2 regions of the Dendronalium sp. ChiSLP03b genome follow, and region 2 is predicted to be linked to the other one. Evidence: predicted binding sites of a transcription regulator. Region 2 holds the regulator's gene; the other holds the start of a gene.

Region 1 (4,985 bases), on a different contig from region 2:
AATTTACGTTCAGGCTCCGTTGGCAGTTTGTAAAAGCCGCGATGTTAAGGGACTTTATGCTAAAGCTAGGGCAGGGGAAATCCAAAATTTCACTGGCATCTCTGACCCATACGAAGAGCCTCTAAATCCAGAGGTTATTTGTTCTACCAATCAATTCACTATCCAACAATGCGTTCAGCAAGTAGTTAGCTACTTAGAGTCCCAAGACTACATTCCAGTCTGCCCTTCCAAAGTTGAAATGTTAACTGTTGAACGCCAGTCGCTACCCTACGGGAACGCTAAGAGCGAACAAGTTGGGAAACCCGCTTACAGCGCTGGCTCCTGTTGATTATCAACAAATTTAAGTATGTAATTTTGTAGGATGGGCATTGCCCACCCTACTTTTTACTAGAAGTTCTCGAACTTAGCGATCGCATCCTTCATCTTATTCAATACCTCATCCACAGATACAGCACCCAACTCCCCAGAGGCGCGGGTACGAATACTCAAGGTGTTGGTTTCCACTTCCTTGGCTCCCACTACTGCCATCACAGGTATTTTATCTTTCTCTGCATTGCGGATGAGTTTACCCAAGCGATCGCCACTAGTATCGACCTCTGCACGGATACCCAAATCTCTCATCTTCACTGCTACATCTTTTGTAAAGTCTAGCTGTGCTTCACCCACTGGCAGCAATCTGGCTTGGATTGGTGCTAACCATAACGGAAAATCGCCCGCATACTCTTCAATCAAGATGCCAATCAGTCGTTCTAAGGAACCAAAAGGCGCACGGTGAATCATTACTGGGCGTTTGCGAGAACCATCCTCAGCAACATATTCTAATTCAAAGCGTTCTGGCAAGTTGTAATCTACTTGCACGGTTCCTAGTTGCCACTCCCGTTCCAGGGCATCGCTGAAAATAAAGTCGAGTTTGGGACCATAAAACGCCGCTTCCCCAATTCCCTCAAAATGTTCCATTCCCAATTGTTCCACCGCCCGACGAATCGCACCTTGGGCTTTTTCCCAAGCTTCATCAGAACCGATGTATTTATCACTAGTCGGATCGCGGAAACTCAGTCTAGCTTTAAAGTTCTTCAGTTGCAGTTTATTAAACACCGACAAAATCAAATCCACAACATTGAGGAATTCGCTGTCTAGCTGTTCTGGAGTGACGAAGAGGTGAGAATCATCCACAGTAAAACCGCGCACCCGTGTTAAACCGCCCAATTCCCCCGATTGTTCGTAGCGATAAACAGTGCCAAATTCTGCCAAGCGCATTGGTAGTTCCCGATAGGAACGCAACTCACTTTTATATATTTGGATGTGGAAAGGGCAATTCATCGGCTTGAGGACAAAGCCTTGTTCTATGGCAGCAGCTTCCTCATCCTCTGCCATGAGGGGGAACATATCTTCTTTGTATTTTTGCCAGTGTCCAGAAGTTTTAAATAAATCTACTCTGGCAATGTGGGGCGTTACCACAGGTAAATAACCCCGTTTCAGTTGTTCCTGCTTGAGGAAGTCTTCTAAAAGACTCCGCAACAGAGTACCTTTTGGTGTCCACAGGGGTAAACCCGGTCCCACTTGCTCGGAAAATATAAATAATCCTAGTTCTTTACCTAGTTTACGGTGATCTCGCCGCAGCGCTTCTTCTTTGCGTCGCTTATACTCAGCAAGTTGTTCGGGACTTTCCCAAGCAGTGGCATAAATGCGTTGCAACTGGGCTTTGGTTTCATCTCCACGCCAATAAGCACCAGCAACACTTTCTAATTCAATTGCTTTAGGGTTTAATTCACTAGTATTTTCGATATGCGGTCCAGCACACAAATCCCACCATTCATTCCCTAGGTGGTAAATGGTAATTGGTTCTTCTTTAATGTCTGCTAGGATTTCTAGCTTATAAGGTTCTTTAATTTCCCGAATCCGACGTTCGGCTTCTTCTCGGCTAACTTCTTCCCGAATTACTGGCAATTTGCGATTGATAATCTTTACCATCTCTTTCTGGATGGCTTTTAGATCCTTATCACTAAATGGTTCTGGATTGTCAAAGTCATAATAAAATCCATTTTCAATCCAAGGACCGATGGTAACTTGCGCCTTAGGAAACAGCTTTTGTACTGCCATCGCCATTACATGGGAAGCGGTATGGCGAATCTTTTTTAACTTCTCTGATTCGCTGGTACGCGGTAAATACATTTTTTCAGGTTGTTGTGACTGATTGGTAGCTTGATTAGGCGACATCGACTGCTGAACCATTAGCGAAGTGATTGCAAAAGTAATTTATCAGTTGGCGTTCTGAAAAATCTACCCAAATCTAGCAGGGCGTTACGATCTGTGGACTTCTTCAACTATAACGACTTTCATTCCTGCCAATTGAGCTTTCTATTTTAACTGTTGAATTTATATGTGGTGGATGAGGGACACCAACTTTATCTTCTTCTAAGAGGCTTTTTGCGTCCCCCTTCGGGTGACGCTCTCTACGAGACGCTGCGCGAACGCAAGCTCGCTAACGGAAGTTTGGACTCGACGGGAACCGGAGCCACTCCGGTCTTGGGGGTTTCACGCCACTTTCTACCCTGCGGGAAGGCGTTCCGCCTACAACGGGGGAACCTCCTTCGGGTGATGTTCGCAGGCTTGCTAACGCTGCGCTAACACAGTCGCCTGCGGAGGGAAACCCTCCTGGCAACTTCTCTCCGCAGCGCTGATTCACCGCAACGGAGTGGCTCCCCAATTGTAGAAAGTGGCATCCAAGACTCCAACTTCCTCACCGCGTTTTTTCATTGAAGTATATATAGATACTTTTGTAACGATTGTGACAGATTTTCTTAAAAATCTTTCCTACGAAAGAGCTAATAATAATATTAAGAATTGTAAATTACGTTAATATTGACTAAGAAAGTTAAATTATGCTTCTCATTTATGCGAGACTCAAACTTACCGGGGCCCGATCTGCTGAAAACGGTTTTAGAACCTCTGCTAGAAGATTTTCAGTATTGGTTTTCGCGATCGCGTAAATTTCTGGAAACAGAGCAACTCTCATTTATGAGTGAACAAGAGCAATCTGACTTGCTAGGACGAATTAAGCAAGCGCAACAAGAACTAAACATTGCGAAGATGCTGTTTACTGCGACTGATGCACAAGTTGGAATTGATATGGCAACATTAATGCCCTGGCATCAATTAGTACAAGAATGTTGGAGTGTGGCAATGCGCTTCCGTTCTCAGCAGGCGGATGGGCACGAGCAAGACAGTAAATAAGTTACGTTGATAGTACAAAATCCTTAACATTATTTTTATTAACAAATAATGTATCCTATGCTACCGTTATTTGAATAACGGTTGAAAGTTTTCCAATATAACATAAGGCTCGTTAAAAGTGCGTTAAATATTTGCGATCGCCGCAAGTAACAGAATCGGCGAATCAAAGCGTTACAGTATAAAGTTTTAAAATTTGCTGCCCTGGAGGAAAAACCGATGTTACATCTACTTTACATTCTTGCTTTTACAATTTTGGCGCTCATAGCTGTTGCTAACTTAATTCGTAACCTGATTATGTTCAGTTTTGATCGAGAGCGTCCTTATCCTGGCAAACCTTCATCAATGGGTAATCAGGGGAATTTTGGTTATTTCTCATCAAAAGGACAGTACATACCCCATCCAGAGTTGTTGGATAACGCAGGTAACTTAATTAAAGAACCTTTGTTAGTTATGCGTTCAATTAACGTCGAAGATGCCCGCCAACACTTAGATGCGCTTTATGAAGCTTCTCCAGGCCATAAAAGTGAAAATTCAGAGGAAGCATAAATAAAGTTAGGAGGGGCGCAAGGTCTTGCGCCCGTATAAATAGAGTGATGAGTTAAAAATTACGACCTTATTGATAGTGAAATTATTAGTCGCCATTGAACTGTTCCGTGATGCCATTAGGCGCTCAGTGAAAGCAGCTATTTAAAATTATTTATCAAAATAAAAATATTTTGGAAAGTTAAAAGTCAAAGTTGTGAGTCAGGAGTGGTAATTAATTACCCACTCCTTAATTTCTCTAAGCTTCGATAACCACTCTAAGGTTGCCACGTTTTTTCGCAACGCGGCAAGCAGTTGTACTACCAGAACGCTCAAATTCTAAATCGAGGATGGTAGGGCCGACTCGCAAATTGTGCAATGACAGACGATTAATTGACTCTGGCAAAGCGGGGTCAATAATTCGCAAGCAGTTATTTTGAGCGTCAGGCACTAAGTTGACGATCATTTGTAGTAATTGAAAAATACTGCCAGTAGCCCAAGCCTGAGGCGTACAAGCAACCGGATACTGTACGGGAGCGTTATCACCATTACGTTCGTACCCGCAAAACAACTCTGGGGGACGTTGATAAGGTTGTTGTTGGGTCATATCAAACAAGCCTTGGAAGAGCTCTAGGGCTTGGTCGATTAGACCTAGCGATCGCAACCCCATGGCAATGAGAGCATTATCGTGGGGCCAAACTGAACCAACATGATAGCCCATAGGATTATAAGCTGGTGATAAACTGCTTAAGGTACGAATGCCCCAACCATTAAACATATCTGGTGCCCGCAACCGCTCTGCGACACTATAAGCTTTTTCGGGGGTAAAAATGCCCAAATGGAGACAGTGCCCGGGATTGGATGTAATACTCTCGACTTGTTTGCCATTTCCATCCAAAGCCAAAGCACAGAAATCCTGGTCTTCAATCCAAAAATCTCGATTAAAACGCACCTTGAGATTTCTTGCTTCTTCTTGCCAGCGGTCGGATAAGTCGAGCCGTTTCTTCATCCTGGCAATTTCTGCCAGACGCATTTTCGCTGCATAAACGTAAGCTTGGACTTCACACAAAGCGATCGGGCCGTTAGCTAGTTCTCCCTTGCGGTCTACAATACAGTCACCAGAGTCTTTCCACCCCTGGTTATCCAAACCCCGTTTCGATTTTCGGTAATAAGTCAGATAGCCAGTTTGTTTGGTATTGCGATCGATCCACTCCATTGCTGCCAGAGCA
Region 2 (4,985 bases):
TCGCGATCGCCCAGTGGTCTGCCAAACAAAAGTCCCCGTCCAGAGGTGGGACGGATAATTCCCAACAACAATTTTAAAAGCGTAGTTTTACCAGCACCATTTGGTCCTAGTAACCCAAAGGTTTCGCCTTTGTAAACTTTTATAGAGCAATTTTTGAGAGATACGATTTTTTGATTCAGCCAAAAGCCTGTGCGATAGACTTTTCGCAACTCAGAAGTGAGAACTGCTGGCGGAGGGCCTGTTACAGACTTCATCTCGATTTAATTACCACTTACCAATTACCAAGGTTACACTTGCGACTGCAATTTAGTATGCCAAATAGAATACAGGAGGTTTTTGGTTTTTGATTCCTAGTAACTTTCCTTATTCTGCACTCAAGCAAACCAAATGCATATCAGCTTACTAATTGCAGCTTACCCAACGAACTGACAAATGCCGCCATTAGGTTTGTCAATTATGGCAAACCAAGTTGGAAATGGGGAGTGGGGATTGGGAATTGAGGATTGGGGAGTTATTTTCTTTGTCACCGCGTCACCGCATCCCTTCATCCCCCCCCTTCCTTCACAAAACTCCTTTAGAACTGGGAATTGTACCAGCACGACGAGAGTCAATCTCCACCGCTATCCGCGTTGCCCTAGCAAACGCCTTAAATGTTGCTTCAATAATGTGATGGGAATTAATACCATCCAGTTGGCGAATATGCAGTGTCAGTTGACTATGATTTACTAGGGCCACAAAGAATTCGCGCACTAACTGGGTGTCATAGGTTCCTACGCGTTGGGTAGGAATTTCTAAGCCGTAGCTGAGGTGAGGGCGACCAGAAAAGTCTAGTGCTACCTGAACTAAAGCTTCATCCAAAGGCGCAAGAAAATTGCCAAAGCGGACAATACCTTTCCTATCGCCTAGTGCTTTACTCAAGGCTTGCCCTAGAGTAATACCTACATCTTCATTGGTATGATGGTCATCAATTTCCCAGTCTCCTTGCGCTTTGACTTCTAAGTCAATCAGCCCGTGGGAGGCAATTTGATGCAACATGTGATCCAAAAACGGAATCCCAGTTGCAGCCGTACACATTCCTGTACCATCCAGGTTAATACTAACTTGCACATCAGTTTCACCAGTGGTGCGGTGAACAGAGGCAACTCGAGAAGTTTGAATAATTTGGCGTTCGCTTATTTGCATAGGGAGTTAAGAGTTAGGAGTTAGGAGTTAGGAGTTATGAATTCTTAACTCCTCACTCATCACTCATCACTTTATCGCTTTACATTCCCATGATTTCATATCCTGAATCTACATACAGGACTTGCCCTGTAATTCCGCTAGCCAGATCGCTAGACAAGAAAGCAGCAGTATTGCCGACTTCTTCTTGAGTGACAGTGCGTCGCAGGGGTGCAACTTGCTCTACATGGTGAATCATGTCCAAAATACCTCCCACTGCTGAAGATGCCAAAGTCCGAATTGGACCTGCTGAGATGGCATTCACCCTAATATTTTGTGGTCCTAATTCGGATGCTAAATAACGCACGCTTGCTTCTAATCCCGCCTTGGCAACTCCCATGACGTTATAGTTAGGAATCGCCCGCACACCGCCTAAATATGTCAGAGTGATGATACTACCTCCCTCTGTCATCAAAGGTTTAGCCGCACCACTTAGTTGCACCAGTGAGTAAGTGCTGATTTCTAAAGCAGTCTTGAAGCCAGAACGAGAAGTTTGACTAAAATCTCCGCTCAAATCGTCTTTGTTAGCAAAGGCCAGACAGTGGATGAGAATGTCTAGCTTTCCCCATTTATCGCGGATAGTTTCAAAAGTAGACTGAATCTGTTCATCGTTTTGAACATTACAGGGAAGAAATAAGCTGGGATTGAGAGGTTCTACCAATTCCGCAACTTTTTTCTCCATTTTGCCTCGGTCATCTGGCAAGTAGGTAATACCCAAGTTAGCTCCTGCTTTGTGCAGTTGTTGAGCAATACCCCAGGCGATCGAGCGGTTATTGGCAATACCTGTGACCAAAGCGTTTTTTCCAGTCAGATTAAGCATAGAAATTTTCAATGCGATCGATCATTAGGAGCATACTAGAATCTGATGCCGACTTACCATCAAAGATAGTAATTGAACTACAAGGGGGATGAATCAATTCAAAATTAAAACTGCTGACTGATGACGGATGAATACTAGTTACCACTCTACCCTTCTCCTCAGGTCGCCGCTGGGCAAACAGGTTCTCCAAAGGAGTATGGAAAGCCGGGCAAAGCGCGTCTACAAGTCGGCAAAGCTGCCCGATACATTGGCTGTTGATGACGGATGAATGCCAATTGCTTCAAGTCGGCAAAGTTGCCCAATGCACTGGCTCATGATGATTCTTGACTTCTGCTGTATCAATGCAACTTGGTATGCGGCAAGTTTATCTTTACTTTGCACAAAATTTGCAAAAATGATGATTGAGATGTGTGTTTGCTATGAAAAAATCCCCAACTATTCCTTAAGATATCGTAAATTTTTCGGCAAAAAACCTGATGACTACAAATGTGCAAGTACCTATAACAACTACTAGCTAAAAACATGAAAAATTATGTATCATTATGAACAAATAACTATCAAGTTGTAGGTTTGAGTATAGGAAAGTACAGAAAGGTTGACGGTGCTTTATTGATTTTTCAGGTGTATTCTTAGGTAATCAGTTTTTGTTTTTCCGGCATTGGGTAGGGGAAGGGAGATGATCGTGACACAAGATAAAGCCCTAGCAAATGTTTTTCGTCAGATGGCGACCGGAGCGTTTCCGCCGGTTGTGGAAACGTTTGAACGCAATAAAACGATCTTTTTTCCTGGAGATCCTGCCGAACGAGTTTATTTCCTTTTGAAGGGTGCTGTGAAACTTTCCAGGGTATATGAGGCAGGAGAGGAAATAACGGTAGCACTGCTGCGGGAAAATAGTGTTTTTGGTGTATTGTCACTGCTGACAGGAAACAAGTCGGATCGGTTTTACCATGCGGTTGCATTTACGCCTGTTGAATTACTGTCAGCACCAATTGAACAAGTAGAGCAAGCGCTCAAGGAAAATCCAGAATTATCAATGTTAATGCTGCGGGGTCTATCTTCGCGGATCTTACAAACAGAGATGATGATTGAAACCTTAGCTCACCGAGATATGGGTTCGAGATTGGTGAGTTTTCTATTGATTCTCTGTCGTGATTTTGGTGTTCCTTGTGCCGATGGAATCACAATCGATCTGAAGTTATCTCACCAAGCGATCGCTGAAGCAATTGGTTCTACTCGCGTTACCGTCACCAGATTGCTGGGCGATTTACGCGAGAAAAAGATGATTTCTATCCACAAAAAGAAGATCACTGTGCATAAACCTGTTACCTTAAGTAGGCAGTTCACTTAAAAGCAATTGGGAAAAGGGATGGTGTCAGGTATTGTGTTATTAAGAAAAAATAAAGATGTCAGTTGCCAAAATTCAGTAAAACTGTGTGCAACTGGTGTACGAAATAAATGGGTTTAATACCCCAACCAATTAGTGGCAGGTTTGAATCAAGCGCCAATTGCATTCTGCCTTCTGAATTCGACTTCTGTATTCTTCATTCAAAGATGACACTCATAGCTGGAGTAAATCTAAAATCTTTAGTAATTTCAGCTATTGCCAACCTCCCCTCTTCCACAGATAATGATTGAAAGTAGTAGGCTGTATCTGGAAGCATTTCGGTAGCTGAAGATGACCACCGGGTACATCCTCATAGCAGCAATTTTAATTCTGGGAGGCGTGATTGCCACTGTTGGCGATCGCATCGGCACGCGAGTAGGCAAAGCACGTCTCTCATTATTCAACCTCCGTCCTAAAAACACGGCTGTTCTGGTAACTATTCTGACTGGTGGATTAATTTCGGCATCAACCCTAGCGATTTTATTCGCTGCTGATGAAGGATTGCGGAAAGGAGTTTTCGAGTTAGAGGATATTCAAAGAGATTTGAGAAACAAGCGGGAACAACTCAAAACCGCAGAAACTCAAAAAAGCCAAGTAGAGAATGAATTAAATCAAGCAAGAAAAGAACAAACACAGGCGCAGCAAGACTTGCAGATAATCAATCAATCTTTGCAAGCGGCTAACGCCAAACAACGAGAAACGCAAGCTCAACTGAACCGCACCATTAGTCAACAAGCCCAAACTCAAGCTAGACTCCAAGGTACTCAAAGCCAGCTAGATAAAGTAGCAAATCAGTACCAACAAGCCATAGCTGAACTACAAAACGTTAACAATCAGAGAAAGGCACTACAGGCGGCAGTTGCCCAACTGAAGGAAGAACGCGAAAGATTGTACGTCGAAGCTAACAAGGCCATTGATGAAGCCAAAACAGCTATTGAAAAACGCGATCGCGAACTTGCCAATCGACAGCTAGCAATTGAACTGCGCGACCAAAAAATTGCTCAATTGGATCGATTAATTCAAAAACGCAATCAAGAAGTTACTTCGCGAGAACAAGTGCTTGCTAAGCAGGAATCTCGCCTCAAAGAATTGGAAAAACAACAGGATTTTTTAGAACAGGAAGTAGCAAGACTGGAGAAATATTACCAGTCATACCGAGACTTGCGTTTGGGTAAGCTGGCCCTAATACGCGGTCAAGTTCTAGCTTCTGCCGTAGTTCGAGTTGACCAAGCTGCCGTTGCCCGTCAGGCGGTGATGCAACTTTTACAGGAAGCCAATCGCAACGCCAATATAGAATTAACGGAACCCGGCACCAACCCAGCAAATCTGGAGATATTGCGCGTTACCCAAGATAAAGTTGAGCAACTAATTAAGCAGATTAATGATGGTCGAGAATACGTGGTGCGAATTTTCTCTGCCGGCAATTACGTCAGGGGAGAAAAGCAGATAGAATTTTTTGCCGATGCGGCACGAAATCAACTAGTCTTTTCAGGAGGTCAGATTTTAGCTTCAACTACTGCCGATCCCAAAACCATGACATCTTATCAGGTGCGACAAAGACTC

The links. The regulator NtcA, encoded in region 2, controls nitrogen genes in cyanobacteria. The targets are predictions, from matches to a motif close to TNTGTANNNNNNNNTACANA.
Region 1: a site for NtcA is predicted at 2,777-2,796, ahead of RMY31_RS14575 (DUF2605 domain-containing protein). Genes of this name have one in related genera too.

Annotation. Positions count from the first base shown of each region.
Region 1 covers NZ_JAVRBR020000057.1:9,747-14,731, forward strand. Annotated here, with positions in the region: gene cysC (adenylyl-sulfate kinase) at 1-328, shown strand, start outside; gene thrS (threonine--tRNA ligase) at 388-2,232, opposite strand; gene RMY31_RS14570 (hypothetical protein) at 2,483-2,686, opposite strand; gene RMY31_RS14575 (DUF2605 domain-containing protein) at 2,896-3,234, shown strand; gene RMY31_RS14580 (DUF2973 domain-containing protein) at 3,451-3,780, shown strand; gene RMY31_RS14585 (amylo-alpha-1,6-glucosidase) at 4,016-4,985, opposite strand, start outside.
Region 2 covers NZ_JAVRBR020000110.1:6,757-11,741, forward strand. Annotated here, with positions in the region: gene RMY31_RS25320 (ABC transporter ATP-binding protein) at 1-254, opposite strand, end outside; gene hisB (imidazoleglycerol-phosphate dehydratase HisB) at 562-1,182, opposite strand; gene fabI (enoyl-ACP reductase FabI) at 1,262-2,038, opposite strand; gene ntcA (global nitrogen regulator NtcA) at 2,715-3,386, shown strand; gene RMY31_RS25340 (DUF3084 domain-containing protein) at 3,714-4,985, shown strand, end outside.